Regions from separate parts of the Clostridium sp. Marseille-Q7071 genome, predicted to be linked through region 2. Evidence: predicted binding sites of a transcription regulator. Region 2 holds the regulator's gene; the other holds the start of a gene.
The links. The regulator LexA, encoded in region 2, represses DNA repair genes until DNA is damaged. The targets are predictions, from matches to a motif close to CNAACANNTGTTNG.

Region 1: the regulator LexA is predicted to act here: its motif matches at 3,373-3,386, upstream of ACWPW7_RS07920 (putative DNA modification/repair radical SAM protein).

Annotation. Positions count from the first base shown of each region.
Region 1 is NZ_CBCOPR010000001.1:1,707,531-1,716,909, forward strand. Features, by position in the region: gene ACWPW7_RS07910 (chloride channel protein) at 1-862, opposite strand, end outside; gene ACWPW7_RS07915 (TIGR03915 family putative DNA repair protein) at 1,004-1,747, opposite strand; gene ACWPW7_RS07920 (putative DNA modification/repair radical SAM protein) at 1,937-3,247, opposite strand; gene ACWPW7_RS07925 (DEAD/DEAH box helicase) at 4,350-7,085, shown strand; gene ACWPW7_RS07930 (hypothetical protein) at 7,815-8,648, shown strand; gene ACWPW7_RS07935 (MBL fold metallo-hydrolase) at 9,111-9,379, shown strand, end outside.
Region 2 is NZ_CBCOPR010000001.1:2,827,806-2,837,184, reverse strand. Features, by position in the region: gene ACWPW7_RS13355 (ABC-F family ATP-binding cassette domain-containing protein) at 1-1,339, opposite strand, end outside; partial or broken gene ACWPW7_RS13350 (RNA-guided endonuclease TnpB family protein) at 1,606-2,495, opposite strand; gene ACWPW7_RS13345 (helix-turn-helix domain-containing protein) at 2,543-2,692, opposite strand; gene ACWPW7_RS13340 (DEAD/DEAH box helicase) at 2,806-4,083, opposite strand; gene lexA (transcriptional repressor LexA) at 4,615-5,223, shown strand; gene ACWPW7_RS13330 (methionine gamma-lyase family protein) at 5,253-6,536, opposite strand; gene hfq (RNA chaperone Hfq) at 6,761-7,009, opposite strand; gene miaA (tRNA (adenosine(37)-N6)-dimethylallyltransferase MiaA) at 7,088-8,032, opposite strand; gene mutL (DNA mismatch repair endonuclease MutL) at 8,055-9,379, opposite strand, start outside.

The DNA.
Region 1 (9,379 bases), 1.1 Mb from region 2:
GAAGTATTAACCCTAATATTCCAGCTATCACAAAGGGAATTATAATTCTAAATTGAGGCGGTAGCCATTTCTGACTATTATATAAATTTAAGGCTTTTACAAGAAGTGAGTTAAATATTACTCCTCCTATACCAATAATTACACCTAGGATAATTAGATAACCATAACTACTTAGAGGTAATGAAGATAAATTGTCAAATTTAAAGGCGGTGTTAAAGCCAAAAAATAGTTTAGAAGTAAAATCTGCAGTTATAGATGCTGTCATTGTACTTAATAATATTAATGGAGAGAAGCTTTTGTGTACTTCTTCTAAAGAAAATATAACACCTGCTAAAGGAGCATTAAAAGCAGCAGCAAGTCCAGCACTAGCACCACTAGTGATTAGATATCTTTCTTCATTGTGATCAGAATTTAATCCTTTTGAAACACCTTGACCTATAGCAGCTCCTATCTGTATAGATGGACCTTCTCTACCTAAGGAAAGCCCTCCTAAAATAGAAAGTGCACCTCCTACAAATTTTGATATAGCAACTTTTAACCAATTCATTTTTAATGGCCCGAGAACTGTACCTTCAACTTGGGGGATACCGCTACCACTAATCATAGGTTCTTTTTTTACTATAAAACCTACTATTAATGCTAGGGCTATAAGAAGAATAAACCAGAGTGGAATAAACCAATAATTTGTTCTTTGAAACTTATAGATATTTTGGCTTAAATGTTCCATTTTTTCTAAAGTAAATCTGTAAAGTACTGCAATAAGTCCAGAAAAAGCTCCTACTAAAATTGATTTTAGAATAAGCTTTTGTTTAAAATTTTGCCAATGAGATAAAGCTTTAAGGGTATTGCTATCTTTACTCAAAATATCACCTTCTTTAATTTTAAAAAATTAAGCCCATAACTATTATAAGAATTAAACGGAGAATTTTCAAATTAAAGTTATATAATGAGAAAATTGAAAGGTATAAATATTATATTTATACCAGATAAGATTATATATTAATTATAATTTTTCAGTTAAATGCTTCCAATATCTGATAGGCATATGCTGACGTTGAAGTTTTAAATTTTCACGACTACTGATGGATGTAGAGTTAAAATAATTTTTCCATAGAGTTTCATATTCTCCTTCATCTTTTGCATTTAGAAATACTTTTCCATCTTCTTTTGTCAACACATCTATACTCCAAGTGTCATTTTTATTTATAATAGCTAAATTTCTTTTAAGGTCATGGATTATAAAATTTTCATTAGAAAACCTTGAAGAGAAGTGAGGAGCAATTAATGTTAAAATATTATGATCAGGCTCAATAGCTGAGTAATAATGGTTATCTCCTATTTTTTTAAATCTTACAAAACCCAACATACTATGTCTTTCAACGTTAACTCTTCTTACAATCTTAACAATTTCCATTACAATTTCATTATGAAGATGAAGTTCAATTTCATTTCCCAATTTAAAGCCTAATCTAATATATTTATAAAGTAAAGTATAAGTATTAGAATAGCTACTTAAAAAACAATAAATTATGTTTTTTATCACTTCATAAGAAAAATTTTTATTCATGGATTTATAAACCTTATTAGCTTTTTCATAGTTAGTAGATATATTTATAAATTCATCTATTAAATTTGGCTCATAGTTTGCTTCAGTAATAATTAAATTAGGTTTTTTATTATTATAATAACTTTCATAAATGGAGGTTAAATACCCTTCAAAACTTCCATCAAAAATATAAACAATCATAGAACACCTCTTATATTCAATTGAGAATTGACTATTGACAATGGACAATTGTGGATATTTCTCAGCAGAAACTGAGAAATTTAGAATTGATTAAATGTAGCGGCGAACAGTGTTCGTCATATAATTAAAGAAATTATTTTGTCTAAAATAATTTCAACCTTAATTGTCAATTGTCAATTCTCAATTGTATTAAATCTCTCCTGTAATCGCTTTAACTTTATCCTCTTTTTTATATATGGTAGGAACAGTAGAGAAGAAAGAAAGTTGTTCATAATTGGAGTTTGTTGTCTTAAGTTTTTCTTCTTTTATTAATAATCTATTTTCTATTTTGTCTCTATCAAATCCTACATCACCATAGTACTTTCCTCTACAGGTTATAAAATATTGAGCTCTCTTTAATACTACACCTAATTTTTTTATATCATCGAAACTTAAAAAGGACACTTTTCTAGTTAATACAATTCTTTTTGCAGATCTCACTCCTATACCTGGGATTCTAAGCAATAATTCATATGATGCAGTATTAATTTCCACAGGAAATTTATCTATGTTATTAAGAGCGTACGTAATTTTAGGATCTAGTTTTTCGTGAAAATTAGGATTAGTTTCATTTAAAAGCTCGGAGGCTTTAAATCCATAGAATCTTAAAAGCCAGTCAGCTTGATATAATCTATTTTCTCTAAGTAGTGGAGGATTTTTTATATCTGGTAGCTTAGGACTATTGTTAACAGGTACATAAGCAGAATAATATACTCTTTTTAAAGAGTACTTGTTATAAAGCCCTTCACATAATTTTAATATATCAAAATCACTTTCTTTGGTTGCACCTACAATAAGTTGTGTACTTTGACCTCCAGGAACAAAGGAAGGGGCAGATTTAAAGCGTTTTTTATTATCTACTGAATGAATTATTTGATTTTTTATAAAATCCATAGGTTTTAGTATATTTTCTTTAGATTTCTGAGGTGCCAATAATTTTAGTCCTTGAGAGGAGGGAAGTTCAATGTTAATACTCATTCTATCTACATATTTTCCAGCTTCTTCAATTAAAGCATCATCAGCACCAGGAATAGCTTTAACGTGAATATATCCATTAAATTTATATTCAAGTCTTAAACTTTTAACAACTTTTAATAATAGTTCCATAGTATAATTAGCATTTTGTATTATTGCAGAACTTAAAAATAATCCTTCTATATAATTTCTTTGATAAAAGTTTATAGTTAAATCGATGATCTCCTGGGGAGTAAAAAAGGCTCTAGGAACATCGTTACTTATTCTATTTATGCAATAAACGCAATCATAAATGCAATAGTTAGTTAGGAGTATTTTTAGAAGAGAAATACATCTACCATCTGATGCAAAGCTATGACATATACCACTAACACTAGCATTACCTATACCATCTTTAGTATTTTTTCTATTGCTTCCACTAGAAGAACAGGAGACATCATATTTTGCAGCATCTGATAATATTTTAAGTTTATCCATTATATTCATAATACTATTTCCCCTTAATTAAAATAATACACTGTAAATTGACAAAGTTGTGAACTCAATAGTTCTAATATTTTCACATATTTATTGATTTTTTAAGCTTATATATTTACATTTGAATCAATTATAGCACATATGTTCGCATGGTTGTAGGGGGAAAGTATATAAAATTATTATAAATATTATAGTTATCAATCTAAAAATAGAAGAAGATACCTCAATTCATAACTTAAAATAATGCGCAGTTCACAATTCATAATTCACAATGCGGTGGAAATTAGTTTTGATCAAACTAATTTCTTTAATGAATTTTTCATTAGCAATACAATTGCTAGTTTTTATAAGAAGTTACTTCGTAACTTCAAAAATAAATTAATTCTAAATTTTTCAGCCTATGCTGAGAAATTTCCACAATTGTGAATTTTGCATTGTGAATTGGACAGTCCTAATTATAATAAAAATATAATTTATTATAATAGACACATTAATTTGTTAACTAGTTATTTTAAAATATGTCTAATGTTGCAAATATAAAATTAGGTTATAATATTTAGATAGGAATAAAACATAACGAGGTGTTAAGATTTTGAGTATTAATGCACAAAGTATAAAACAATTGACAGATTTAGGTACATTTAATAGAGGGTTAAGTTGCTATAGACAAGGACGAGTTTTTAATTTTGATATTAAAAATGGATATAATAGTATGTTGGATGAAGAAATACAATATATAAAAGCTAATGTAGAGTCTAGTTCTTATTATAATAGTTATGTTGTAGAAATAGCTTTAAGAGAAAATTTTAAAAGGCTTTCTTGTAATTGTACTTGTCTTGCTTTTAATGATTATGGTCATCAAAAAGCTTGTAAACACGTTGTAGCTGTATTATTAAACTATTCCCAAATGGCCATAGAATTAAAAGAAAAAAACTCAAGAGAAAATTTTATTGAAAATTTAATAGAAAACTATAAAAGTAATTTTGAAGATAATAAAAACTCAAAGCAAGAGCTTTCTATAGACATTATATATTATCCTATAGATAAATATGAAAAATATAGTTCTATAGAACTTAAATTAGGAGTAAATAAAAAATATGTGATTAAGAATATGAAATCTTTTTTAGAGGCTATAGATAAAAAGCAATGTTTAGAGTATGGAAAAGGGTTTACATTAAATCTTGATGAACAATATTTTAATGATAATGACATGAAACTTATTAATTTGTTACTTGAGATTCACGAGTTAAATAATATTATTGAAGCTAATAGTTATTCTTCAGTTAATTTTAAAATGTTAAAAGGCAAAAAAGCTTATTTAACAGATATGCATGTTAAAAGGTTTTTTACAATATTTAAAGGTAAAACAATAAATACAATTAATGAATTTGGAACTATTAAGAATATAAAAGTAGAAGATGAGATGTTCCCTTTAAATTTTAATATTGAAAGCAAGGATAATAAAATTTATTTATCACACAGTAATAAATTTAATGTATTAACTAAAGATGGAGGTATAGTCTACTATAAGGATAAAATATATATACTCACAGAAGAACAAATAAAACTTTGTAAACCTATCTTTGATGAGATGAGAAAACGTAGAGAGAATCAATTGATTTTTTCTATGGAGCAAGGAGAAAATATAGCAAATTATATAATACCAGCATTAAAAAATAGTGGAGCTAGAGTAAAAATAGATAAAAATATACAGAACAATTTTTATGAAGAAAATTTAAATACTAAAATTTATTTAGATAAAGTTGATGAAAATATAAGCGCTAAAATTTCTTTTGATTATGGGGATGTAAGTATAAATCCTATTAAAAATAATTTAGATAAAATTTCAAACAAAATATTGATAAGAGATTTGAAAGAGGAAACAAAAGTTATAAATAATATAAATAATTGTGGATTTGTAGAAGATAATGAGACCTTTATCTTAAAAGATCAAGACAAAATTATTGATTTTATTTTAGATAAAGTTTATGAACTTCAAAATTTTGGAGAGGTTTACTATTCCGATAGCTTTAAAAATATGAAAATTTACACGTCATCAAATTATAAAGCTGCTATAAGATTAAATAATGATGATCTTTTAGAGTTTAGCTTTGACATAGATGGGATTAATAAAAGCGAACTTAAAGATATATTTAAATCTTTAAAAGAAAAGAAAAAATATCATAAGCTTAAAAATGGTGATTTTGTATCTTTAGAGGAAAAAGAATTAAAAAATGTAGCTAATATAATTGATTATTTAGATATAAAAGATTCACAACTTAATAAGGAGAATATAATATTATCTAAATATAATGCACTTTATTTAGATGAAAATATAAAACAGAGCAATATAGAATTTATAGAAAGAAATAAAGATTTTAGAGAACTTATTAACAATATAAAGGACATAAAAGAGCTAGATTATACACTTCCATATAATTTACATAATATCATGAGACCTTATCAAATTTTTGGATTTAAGTGGCTAAAGACTCTTGCAACTTATGGTTTTGGAGGAATATTAGCAGATGAGATGGGACTTGGAAAAACTCTTCAGACCATTGCTTTTTTAGCTTCAGAAAAGAATGGGACACCATCTTTAGTAATTGCACCTTCATCATTAGTATATAATTGGAAAAGTGAATTTGAAAAATTTGCACCAGAGGTTAAAGTAACGGTTGTATCAGGAAATAAATCTACAAGAGAAGAACTTATTAAGGATTTAAACGAAAATGATGTAGTAATAACTTCTTATCCATTAATTAGAAGGGATATAGAAGAATATAAAAATTTTAAGTTTAATTATTGTATATTGGATGAGGCTCAACAAATAAAAAATCCATCATCTATAAATGCTTCTTCTGTAAAAGAGATAAGAGCAAAGGGGTATTTTGCTCTTAGTGGTACACCAATAGAAAACTCATTAACGGAACTATGGTCAATTTTTGATTTTATTATGCCAGGATATTTATTATCCCATTCAAAATTTACAAAAAAATATGAACTACCAATAGTAAAATATAATGATAGTAATTCTTTAGAGTCTTTAAACAGACGTATTAAACCCTTTATTTTAAAGAGATTTAAAAAGGATGTTATTAAAGAATTACCCCCTAAAATTGAACATAGATTAGTAGTTGAAATGACAGAAGAGCAGAAAAAAATATATGGAGCTTATTTAGCTCAATTTAAAGATGAAATGGAAGAAGAAATTAATAATAATGGTTTTAATAAAAGTAAGATAAAGATATTTTCACTATTGACTAGATTAAGACAAATATGTTGTGATCCCTCTGTATTTATAGAAAACTATGAGGGAAGTAGCGGAAAAATTGAGGCATTAGAAAGTTTAGTTGAAGAAGGTATAAATGGAAATCATAAAATACTAATATTTTCTCAATTTACCTCTGTACTTAAAAATATAGGTAAAAGATTAAATAGAAATGAAATAAACTACATGTATTTAGATGGTAGTACTAAAATAGAGGATAGACTTAAAATGGTAAATGAATTTAATGAAGGAACTACTCAAGTATTTTTAATTTCCATAAAAGCAGGAGGAACAGGGCTTAACCTAACTTCAGCAGACTTAGTTATACACTTTGATCCATGGTGGAATCCTGCAGTAGAAGATCAGGCAACAGATAGAGCTCATAGAATAGGGCAAAAGAAAACAGTAGAGGTTATAAAGCTTATTGCTAAGGGAACTATAGAAGAAAAAATATTTCATCTTCAAAAAAAGAAAAAAGAAATGATTGATAATGTAATATCAGATGAATTTAAAGATGAAAATATAATAAATAAAATGAGTAAAGAAGAGATAGAAGATTTATTTTCCATTAATTAGAATAAGAGAGTGATAATAAATCTACAGATAAGCTACCTAAAAAGTTAATTTATAGCTATACTATTGAGTAGTTAAATTCACAACTTAGTCAATGGAGAATTGGTGATGGACAATTGTGGTTGAAATTAATTTTACAAATTAATTTCTTTAATAGATTTTTTAATAAAAGTGACTGTGTCACTTTAAAAAGAAATGAATTATTGATACTTCTCCCATAAAGGAGAAGTATCAATAATTCTCAATTGTCAATTTTTCATTCTTAATTATAGAAGGGTGCAGTATAGCTTGGAACAACACCAATAAATTTAACTAATACTATGGAGAAGCTACAGCTGCTAGTTTCTTTATAAGAAGTGACAGTGTTACTTCAAAAGAGAATCAATTCTAAATTTCTCAGTTATTGCTATAAAATATCCAAAATTTATATCATATAAAGAAGAAATAGATATTTAATAAGTAAAATTAAGAGTGTGAGTAGGTTTCACACTCTTAATTTTATTTATATATATTTATGAGTAAAATTTAAGAGTTTTATCAAAATTAGTACAATTATTACATTTAAAGGTCAAAATAGGCAACAACTCTATTATTTGCATGAGAAAAATATTATATTAAAATTGGAAAATCATACGAAATAACAATTATATACAATAACGTTTAATAATTTACTTTTATTATATATATAATTTGAAGTTATATGGTGATTAAAAGAGAAGGAGACTTTCAAGAATGATTAAGCGGTTAAAATTTATTTTGCAATTAAACATGGAAAATAAAAAGAATTATTTAATAGCACTTATATTCATGCTATTTATAGGGTATCAAATGTATGCTTTTAATGGCGAAGAAATAGGAGTCTTTAGAACAGGTTATGACTTTTTTATATATGTATTAAGCGATTATTTTAGTATAACCTTTGTTTTTACGGCCGGATATATATTTTATATTTTCAACTTAAGAAAAAGTGAACGATTAAAAAGATGTTTAATTTTAAAATACAACAGTAGATTAAATTATTATAAAAATTTTATAATAATTATCTTTGTATCAAGCCTTATATTTATAGGAGCTATAGTAATGATTTGTACTATTTTTACAGTTATAAAATTGCCATTTAACAATGAGTGGAGTGAGTTTTTTAAGAATTATTTCAATGTTTATAATGACAATAATTTATTAACTATGATGGAAAAGATTTTACCTAGTACGGCAATATTATTAAATATATTATTTTTATTTTTATACTTTAACCTTATAGGAATGATAATTTTTGTGGTTAGTACATTATTTAATCAAGGTTTTATAACTACTATATTAGCTTATAGCCCAAGTGTTTTAAGTCAAGCGGTTGAGATAAAAGGACTAGTTAAATATAACAGTTATGCTGTACATTATAATACAGCAATTACATGGCATAACTTTGCAACAGTAGATGAAAAACCTACCATAATGTTTTCTTTAGTTTACTGGATAATTTTAAATTTGATTTTTATATTAATAGGTATATATATTTTTAAAACTAAGGAAGTAAAATCTGAAGAAAGAGAGATAAATATACTTTAAAGCATAATTAATTTAAAGTATATTTAAAAAATACTATTAAGCTAGCAAGATAAAATAACATAAATTAATCTTTAATCCCCATAAAAGCCAAGTTGAACAGCAATCGTGTTCAACTTGGTTTTTTACATATTTCAATGTATTTTGATTAATTATCGCTGAAGTAGTATTATATAAATATAGATTGGCTACTTTCAAATTTAATCTTATATATTTATATACTTATGTTATTAATTATTTGGGATTTTACCCTATATAATTGAGAATTGACTATTGACAATGGACAATTATGGATACTTCTCTTTTGTAAGAGAAGTTTTAAATTTATTCTTTTTAAAAGTGACAGGGTCACTTGCATTGAAAAGTCTATTAAAAAAATTAATTTGCAAGAATTAATTTTAACTATAATTGTCAATTGTCCATCGTCAATTCTCCATTGATATATAGTTGTTTAGGAGGGAATTTATGAAAATTAAAGTCTTAGGATCAGGAGGATGTGTTGCACTTCCACTGCCTACTTGCCAATGTAAAGTTTGCAATGAAGCTAGAAACAAATGGGTACCCTTTTCAAGAAGTGGGTGCTCAATATTTATTGAAGATATAAAAACTATTATAGATACTCCGGAGGATAGTGTTTATCAAATTAATAGAGAAAATATAAGTGAAGTTAAAAATATATTATATAGTCACTGGGACCCGGATCATACATTAGGTATGAGAGTTATAGAGCATTT
Region 2 (9,379 bases):
TACAACGAACTTTTTCCCCTCCAGATAGAACAGAAGCTTCTTTTAGTGCTTCTTCTCCTGAAAATAACATTCTTCCTAAAAAACCTCTTATAAAACTTTCAGATTTTTCTTCTGAAAATTGTCTTAGCCAATCTACTAAATTCAAATTACACTCATTAAAATATTCAGAGTTGTCCTGTGGAAAATAAGCTTGAGATGTAGTAACGCCCCACTTAAATTCTCCATTATCTGCTTCCATTTCCCCCATAAGTATTTTAAATAGTGTAGTTTTTGCTATACCATCTCCTAGAAATGTTATCTTATCACCTTTATTAACCATAAAACTAACATTATCTAAAATTTTAACTCCATCTATAGTTTTACTTAAATTTTTAACTTCTAATAAATCATTTCCGGCTTCTCTTTCTGGCTTAAATCCAACAAAAGGATATCTCCTTGAAGATGGGCTAATATCTTCTAGAGTAAGTTTATCTAGTTGCTTCTTTCTACTTGTAGCTTGTTTTGCCTTTGAAGCGTTAGAACTAAATCTAGCAATAAAAGCTTGAAGCTCCTTAATTTTTTCTTCTTTCTTTTTATTTTGATCTTTGGACATTTGAAGAGCTAATTGGCTTGATTCATACCAAAAGTCATAGTTTCCTACATAAAGCTGAATCTTTGCAAAATCTATATCAGCCATATGAGTACAAACTTTATTTAAAAAGTGTCTATCGTGAGAAACAACTATAACTGTTCCTTCAAAATCAAGAAGAAAATTTTCAAGCCATTTAATAGATTTTACATCTAAATGGTTAGTAGGTTCGTCCATTAATAGTATATCTGGCTTTCCAAAAAGAGTTTGTGCTAATAGCACTTTAACTTTTTCTGATCCATTTAAGTCTTTCATTAATTTATAATGTAATTCTTCATTTATTCCTAATCCATTTAATAGTGTAGCTGCTTCACTTTCTGCTTCCCAACCATTAAGTTCTGCAAATTCGCATTCAAGTTCTGAAGCTCTTATGCCATCTTCATCAGAAAAATCTTCTTTAGCATATAATGCATCTTTTTCTTCCATAATTTTAATTAATCTTTGATGACCCATAATAACAGTTTTTAAAACTTCTACTTCATCATAAGCAAAGTGGTCCTGCTTTAATACTGCTAGTCTTTGTCCTGGAGTTATTGAAACTTCTCCTGTATTAGCTTCTAGCTCTCCAGATAATATTTTCAAAAATGTAGATTTACCTGCTCCATTAGCACCTATAACTCCATAACAATTTCCTTCAGTAAATTTTATATTAACATCTTCAAACAGCTTACGTGCACCGTATCTTAAGCTAACATTAGTTGCTTGTATCATATGTTATTACCTCCAATTTATTATTCTTTTTATTACATTGATAATTATAAATTTATTTAAAATAATTAATTTTTTTACTTTCACTTATTTATGTATAAATAATATTTATAAAACGCAAGTCCTATTATATCATATAAAAGGACTGTGAACTACTACCACTTACTTAGTACTTACTTAGTTGAAGTTATAGCTTCATGGTCAATATTCCTATTGGAACAAGTTTACCCATGCTCAAAAGGTCATTCCAACCTCACTAATTACTAAAATTATATTGCTAATTTCAGTAGATTTTTACTAGCATTTATATCTCTATCGTGATGTACACCACAATTCGGACAAGTCCACTCTCTAAGTGCTAATTTTTTCACTTCTGAATTTTTATACCCGCACTCTGAACATAATTGACTACTAGCATAATTACTAGGTGCTATTATAAATTCTCTTCCATACCATTTAGATTTGTATTCTAGCATCTTTCTAAATTCTGACCAACTAGCTTCACTTATAGCTTTTGCTAATTTATGATTCTGCTGCATGTTCTTAACTTTTAAGTCTTCAATAACTATAGATTGGTTTTCTCTAATTAGTTTTATTGATAATTCATGTAAGAAATCTGCCCTTTGATTTTCTATCCTTTTATGTAATTTAGCTACTTTTAATCTTGCTTTATTTCTATTATTACTTCCTTTTGCTTTCTTGATAAGTCTTTTTGTAACTTAATTAATCTTCTTTCTGATCGTCTAAGATGCTTTGGATTAGGCTCTTTGTATCCATCTGAGCATACTAGAAATTCCTTAAGCCCCATATCTATGCCTATTTTCTTTTCTATCTTAGGTAATTGTATATTTTCAGTATCCACTAAAATTGATATATAATATTTACCACTAGGGACTTGATTTATAGTGCAACTCTTAATTAATCCGTTGAATTGCCTATGTTGTTTTATCTTAATCATTGTTTTTAATTTTGGTATTTTTATTTTATTATTTTCAATATATACAGTACCTTTTTGATTATTAGTAGTATAACTATGATAATTTATATTTTTGCTTTTGAATTTTGGAAACCCTACTGATTTATCTCTGAAAAAGTTTTTATACGCTTTGTCTAAATTTAATTGTTCATTAGAAAGTGCTAAACTATCAACTTCTTTCAGCCAAGGAAATTCATATTTATATTGCGCTGGTGTAGGATATTTAATTTTTAAATATCTAAATCTTTATTTTCTTCATAGGCTTTAATCCTATCACTCAACATTTTGTTATAGACGAACCTAGCACAACCAAATGTTTTAGCTAAATATACTCTCTGTTCTTGATTAGGATATATCCTATATTTATAAGCTTTTAGCACAATATCACCTTATTTCTCATTTTATTTAGTTAGCACCAATTCATCTCCCACCTAAGAAGATGGGAGAATTCTTGTTGAAATTATGTTAAACTAATAAATTTCAGCATATATTGTTATTTAAATTTTTTCTCAGAAGTTTTCTTATTTTTTGCTTCTTTATATGTTTTTTCTTTACTATTTTTATTATTATTCTTAAATTTAGTTTTTGGTTTAGACGTTATGCCTTTATCTTTCTTTATAAACTGTTTTTCTTTAGGATTAATAATTTTACCATAATATATATCCTTTAAATCAATATTAATCTTAAATTTATTTTTATATTGAGAAATAATAGTTTCTTCTCTTTCTGTTACTATTGATATGGCTACGCCTCTTTCATTACCCCTTCCACATCTTCCTACCCTATGTATATAATCCATTGAGTTTTCTGGTATATCTAGATTTATAACATGGGTGACACCTTTAATATCAAGACCTCGAGAGGCCAAATCAGAAGAAACTAATATATTAGATTTACCATTAATAAAAGCATCCATAGCTTTTTTTCTATCACTTTTAAAAGATGTACCATGAATTGATTCAGCTTTTAGTTTATGATATCTAAGCTTCTCTGCCATTATTTCAATCTCATCACTTTTATTAATAAATACTATTGCTTTTCTAGGATTTAAAGCTGCTACTAATTTTCTTACCATAAGAATTTTATCTCTTCTATCGCAAATAAAATATATATGATCAATATTTTTATTTGTTACATTTTCTACTTCACTTTTTATAATAATAGGTTCCTTCATCATTTCCTTTGAAAAATTAATAACTTCTTCTGTTAAAGTTGCTGAAAAACATAAGACTTGCCTTTCTCTTAAAGTAGTCTTTATTACAGCTTTTGTATTTTCTATGTTATTTATATCTAATAGCTTATCGCATTCATCTATAATTATAGTTTTTATTGTGTGACCAGAAATCTTCTTCATTTTTATTAATTCTAATATTCTTCCAGTAGAACCAACAATTATATGGGGTTTTTCTTTTAACTTTTCTACTTGACGCTTAATATTTACATTTCCAATTATAACTGAAGAGGTTATATTGTAATTACTATTTTTAGACAAAGTATCTACTACCTTTTGTACTTGTACTGCTAACTCGTGGGTAGGAGTTAATATTATAGCTTGATTTTCTCTTTTTGAAGCATCAATTTTTTGAAAAAGAGGTAACAGATAAGCTAAAGTTTTTCCACTACCAGTTTCTGATTGTGCAACTACATCTTTATTGTCAGATATATATGGTATAGATTTCTGTTGTATTTTTGTTGGTATCCTTATTTCTTGTACACCTAAACCCTTAATTATATTTTCACTTATATTTAAATCACTGAAACTATTTGTCATCTTTCTCTCTCCTTAAGCTTTCCTATAAGGCATCTGAAAGAAAATAATAGATCAAAGATGTTAGTATATTTTAAGCATATGAAATAAAATAGCTAGTTAAAGATGCGAAATATATTTCATATCAGACAAGAAGACAGGTTTTCATGATAGTTTAACTATCATGGAGTTCTGACGACGCAGTATGATACAAAATAGATGAGTATACTGACTAGTTATTTTTTTGAATATGCCTCCATATCAGACAAGGCGTTAGGTTCTGCTCATAGTGGCGCTATGGGCGGGTTCTGACGACGTAGTATGATGGAAAATAGGCTAATATACTGGTCTATTATTTTTTTGAAGATGCCTAACTTTGTAAACTACATAAGTATACAGGAAAAAATGTTAAATTGAAATAATTTTAACTTTATTATTAGTATTATTTAAATTCACTTATTATAAACATATTGAAATTTCATATGTCTTATAGAACATAAGTTTGATATTTAAAATTTCTTATGATATAATTTCTCTAAGAAATGAGGTGGTTCTATGGCTGATGTTAAGAATAATAAACAAATTGAAATATATGAATTTTTAAAAGAACAAATATCCACAAAAGGTTATCCGCCTTCTGTTAGAGAAATATGCGAAGCAGTAAATTTAAAATCAACCTCTACGGTTCATGGTCATCTATCTCGTCTTGAAAAAAAAGGACTTATAAGACGTGATCCCACTAAACCTAGAGCAATAGAGCTTTTATTAGGCTCTCCAATAAAAAAAGAGTTAATAGATATTCCTATAGTAGGTAAAATAACTGCTGGTGAGCCTATACTTGCTCATGAAAGTATTGAAGATACATTTTCTATGCCAATAAATTTTATAAAAAATAAAAATGATCTTTTTATATTAAAAGTTTCTGGAGAAAGTATGATTGAGGCTGGAATATTTGATGGTGATTTGGCGATTATAGAAAAAACTTCTGTAGCCAATAATGGTGATATTGTAGTAGCTCTTATCGAAAATGAGGCTACAATTAAAACTTTTTATAAGGAAGATGGCTATATAAGACTTCAACCCGAAAATGCTTCGATGAATCCAATTTTAGTAAAAGATTGTACTATTCTTGGAAAGCTTGCAGGGTTATATAGAAAGTATTAATAAAAGCGTGACAAAATGTCACGCTTTTATTATGCAAATATTTTCCCTAATGCAATTAATATTCCTGTTTTAGCGTGGTCAAAAGTCAATCCACCTTGAAGATATGCTATAAATGGATCTCTAATTGGAGCATCAGCAGATAACTCTATTGAAGAACCTTGAATAAAGGCACCTGCCGCCATTATAACTTGATCACTATATCCTGGCATATCCCACGGCTCACATTCTACAAAAGAATCTATTGGTGATCCTGCTTGAATTCCTTTGCAGAATTTTATTAATTTCTCTTTATCATTAAACTTAATTGCTTGAATTATATCGCTTCTTTCATCATTATACTTTGGAAGAACCTCAAAACCTGCTAATTCCATAATTCTAGCACAAAATATTGCTCCTTTAACTGCTTCAATAGCAATATGAGGTGCTAAGAATAATCCTTGGAACAGTGTTCTCATTACTCCAAAGGTAGAACCGCATTCTCCACCTATTCCTGGTATAGTTAACCTATATGCTGCTTGATTTACGTACTCTTCTTTTCCAGCTATATATCCTCCAGTTGGAGCTATACCTCCACCAATATTTTTAATAAGCGAACCTGCTACCAAGTCTGCTCCTACATCTGTAGGCTCGATAATCTGTATAAATTCACCATAACAATTATCTACGAAACATATTATATCTTCATTTATTTCCTTAACTGCTTTAATTATCGGTCTTATATCTTCTACTAATAAGGATTTTCTCCAGCCATAACCTGTTGATCTTTGAATATGTACTAATTTTACAGTATTATCTTCTCTTAATATAGATTTCATAGCTTCTATATTAACTTTTTTATTTTCTTCCAAATCTATCTGTTTATAATTTACACCATACTCTTTTAATGAACCTATATTTTTCTCTTCACTAATTCCAATTATGCTATGAAGAGTATCATAAGGTGCTCCACAAACACTAACCATTGTATCACCAGGCCTCAAATTTCCAAATAAGGCTGCACCAATAGCATGAGTGCCATTAACAAAGTGAGGTCTAACTAAAGCAGCTTCAGTATTAAATACTTTAGCATAAACTTTATCTAAGGCATCTCTTCCTATATCTCCATATCCATACCCAGAAGAATTAGTAAAATGCATATCACTTATTCTTTCCTCTTGAAGTGCATTTAAAACCTTAAGCTGATTATATTCTCTTATTTCATCTAATTTTTCAAATTGTGGTTTTACATCTTCTAATGCATTTTCATAAAGCTCTAAAAGCGTAGAATTTATATTATATTTTTTCATTAGAAACTCTTTAGTTATATCTATCATAATTCATATCTCCTTATACAAAAACTACCTTCATAATACTAACATAGTAAATAATAATAATCAAATCTCAATAATTTACTTGAATAAGAGTTTTATGAGCTAAGTCATATTAAAAAAATAGTCAGTATAGCGTAAAATATACATAACTTTTGACTAGTTATTTTCTTTAGTATGCCTAAAATAAAATATACCTAGATTTTTTAATCTAAGTATATTTTATGTATTTAATCTTCATTAGAATTTTCATTTGAACTATTGAATAAAATTGGTCTTAGAGGAGTAATTGTTGATATAGCATGTTTATAAATTAGCATTTGTTTTCCATCAGAATATAAAATAACTGTAAAGCTATCAAAACCAGTAACATTACCCTTTATTTGAAATCCATTTGTTAAATGTATTGTAACTGGCACTTTGTTTTTTCTAGCACCATTCAAAAATATATCTTGTAAATTATTTGTAGATTTACTCATTAAAAACACCTCCGTAAATATAATTAACTTATTCTATGAATAATTATAAAATCCTTTTATTTGGGAAATTATTTAGTTTTAATTATTCATTAATATTTTTCTTTTAAAATCTTCTTCGATAAACTTAGCAACTTCATCATCATTATTGAACCTATCTTTGTCTACCCAAACTACTCTAGGATCTTTTCTAAACCATGTAAGCTGCCTCTTAGCATAATTTCTACTAAATTGCTTAATCATATCAATAGATTTTTCTAAAGATATCTCGCCTTTTAAGTGATATAGTAGTTCTTTATACCCTATTCCTTTCATAGATTGCATATCTTCAGTATACCCTTTATTTTTTAATGCAATTACTTCTTCTAAGAGTCCTTTTTCCATCATAATATCTACTCTTTTATTAATTCGTTCATAAAGCTTTTCTCTATTCATGGTTAGTACATAGTAATATACATTATAAGGTATATCATAAATATTTTGTTCAGCTAAGTACTCACTCATAGTCTTACCTGTAGTCTTATATACTTCTAATGCTCTAATCACTCGCTTTAAATCATTGGGATAAAGCTTCTGAAAACTGTCTTCATCTATTTCTTTAAGCATATTATGAACATAATCCTTGCCATTTTGCTCTGCTAGACTGCTTAAATACTCTCTATACTTTTCATCCTTACTGGTATCACCAAAACTATAATTGTAGATAAGGGAGTTAATATAAAGCCCTGTACCTCCTACCACCATAGGTAGCTTATTTTTATCATAAATTTTGTGGATAGCATCTTCAGCGTATTCTTTAAATTGAGCCACACTAAATTCTTCACTTGGATTAATAATATCCACTAAATAATGTTCTATTCCCTTCATTTCCTCTCTAGTTATCTTAGCAGATCCAATATCCATTTCTTTATATATTTGCATTGAATCACAGGAAATTATCTCACCATTTAGTTTTTTTGCCAGCTTAATGGATATTTCAGTTTTTCCCACTGCAGTTGGTCCTGCAAGAATAAACAAATCCTTCATAAAATCTCACCTAAACTCTATTCTATTGTATTCTTTTAAATCTTTTTTCTAGTTCATTTAATGTTATTTTGATCATAGTAGGTCTCCCATGAGGACAAGTAAATGGTTCCTCAATATAACGCAAATCTTCCATTAACTTCTCCATCTCCATTATTGATAACTTATCATTAGCTTTTACTGCTGCTCTACATGCAAGAGAAGCTATTTTATTATACTTAACTTCTGTAGTTTCTCCACTACCTAGTTTTTTTAAATTATCTAATATTTCGTAAAATAGAGATTTTACATCAGGCTTACCTAAAAACATAGGTACTTCTCTTATACTTATAGTATTATCGCCAAAATCTTCAATTTTGAACCCAGCATTCTCAAAAGCTTCTACATTTTCGCTATAATAAGGAAAATCTTCATAAGTTAGTTCAATAACTATTGGAGTTAATAAAATTTGAGACACTACTTCCAATTTTTTTATTGATGTTCTATATTTTTCGAAAAGATACTTTTCATGAGCAGCATGCTGATCAATTAATATCAATTCATTATTGCTCTCACCTATTATATAAGTATTATTAAACTGTCCAATAATATTTATATGACCAAACTTAGGTTGTAAACTTAAGTTTTCTATAGGGCTTTCTTCTATATTATTTATTTTTAAAGTTTTAGTACTTATAGTTTCATTTTCAAATTTTTCTTCAGGTTTTTTTACTAATTCTTCTTTTGTTTCAAAGTTATTTATTAAATCAACATTTTTTAATGGTTTTAGATCTATAGGTATAGATTGAAATTCAATATCCTTATTGGATATTTTTCTTTCAAAAATACTATCATTAAAGGCTTCTTGTTCATATTTAGGTTGTATATAATTATTATCTACAACTTCCTTTTCCTTTACAACTAAAACATCCTCTTCAATACTAAAAGAATGCTGCATATATTCCCTTAATGCACTATGAACTCCATCAAATACTAACTTGAATATAGATCTATCATCAAAGAACTTAATCTCCGCTTTAGTAGGATGGACATTAGGATCAATGAATTCAGGAAAAATATCTAAAAATAATACGAAGAAAGGAAATTTATTTATTGTTAAGAAAGATTTAAAGGCATTCTCTATTGCTGCAGTTATTGTACTATTTTTTATAAGTCTCTTATTTACAAATATAGATTGCCTGTTTCTACTACCTCTGCTTATCTCAGCATTTCCAATAAAACCATGAACAGAAACTATATCATTATATTTTTCAAAAGGAATTATATTTTCCTTTACTTCCTTGCCATATAACACTCTAATAGTCTCTACTATATCTTCTGTGCCATAAGTATTTATAGTTACTTTCCCTT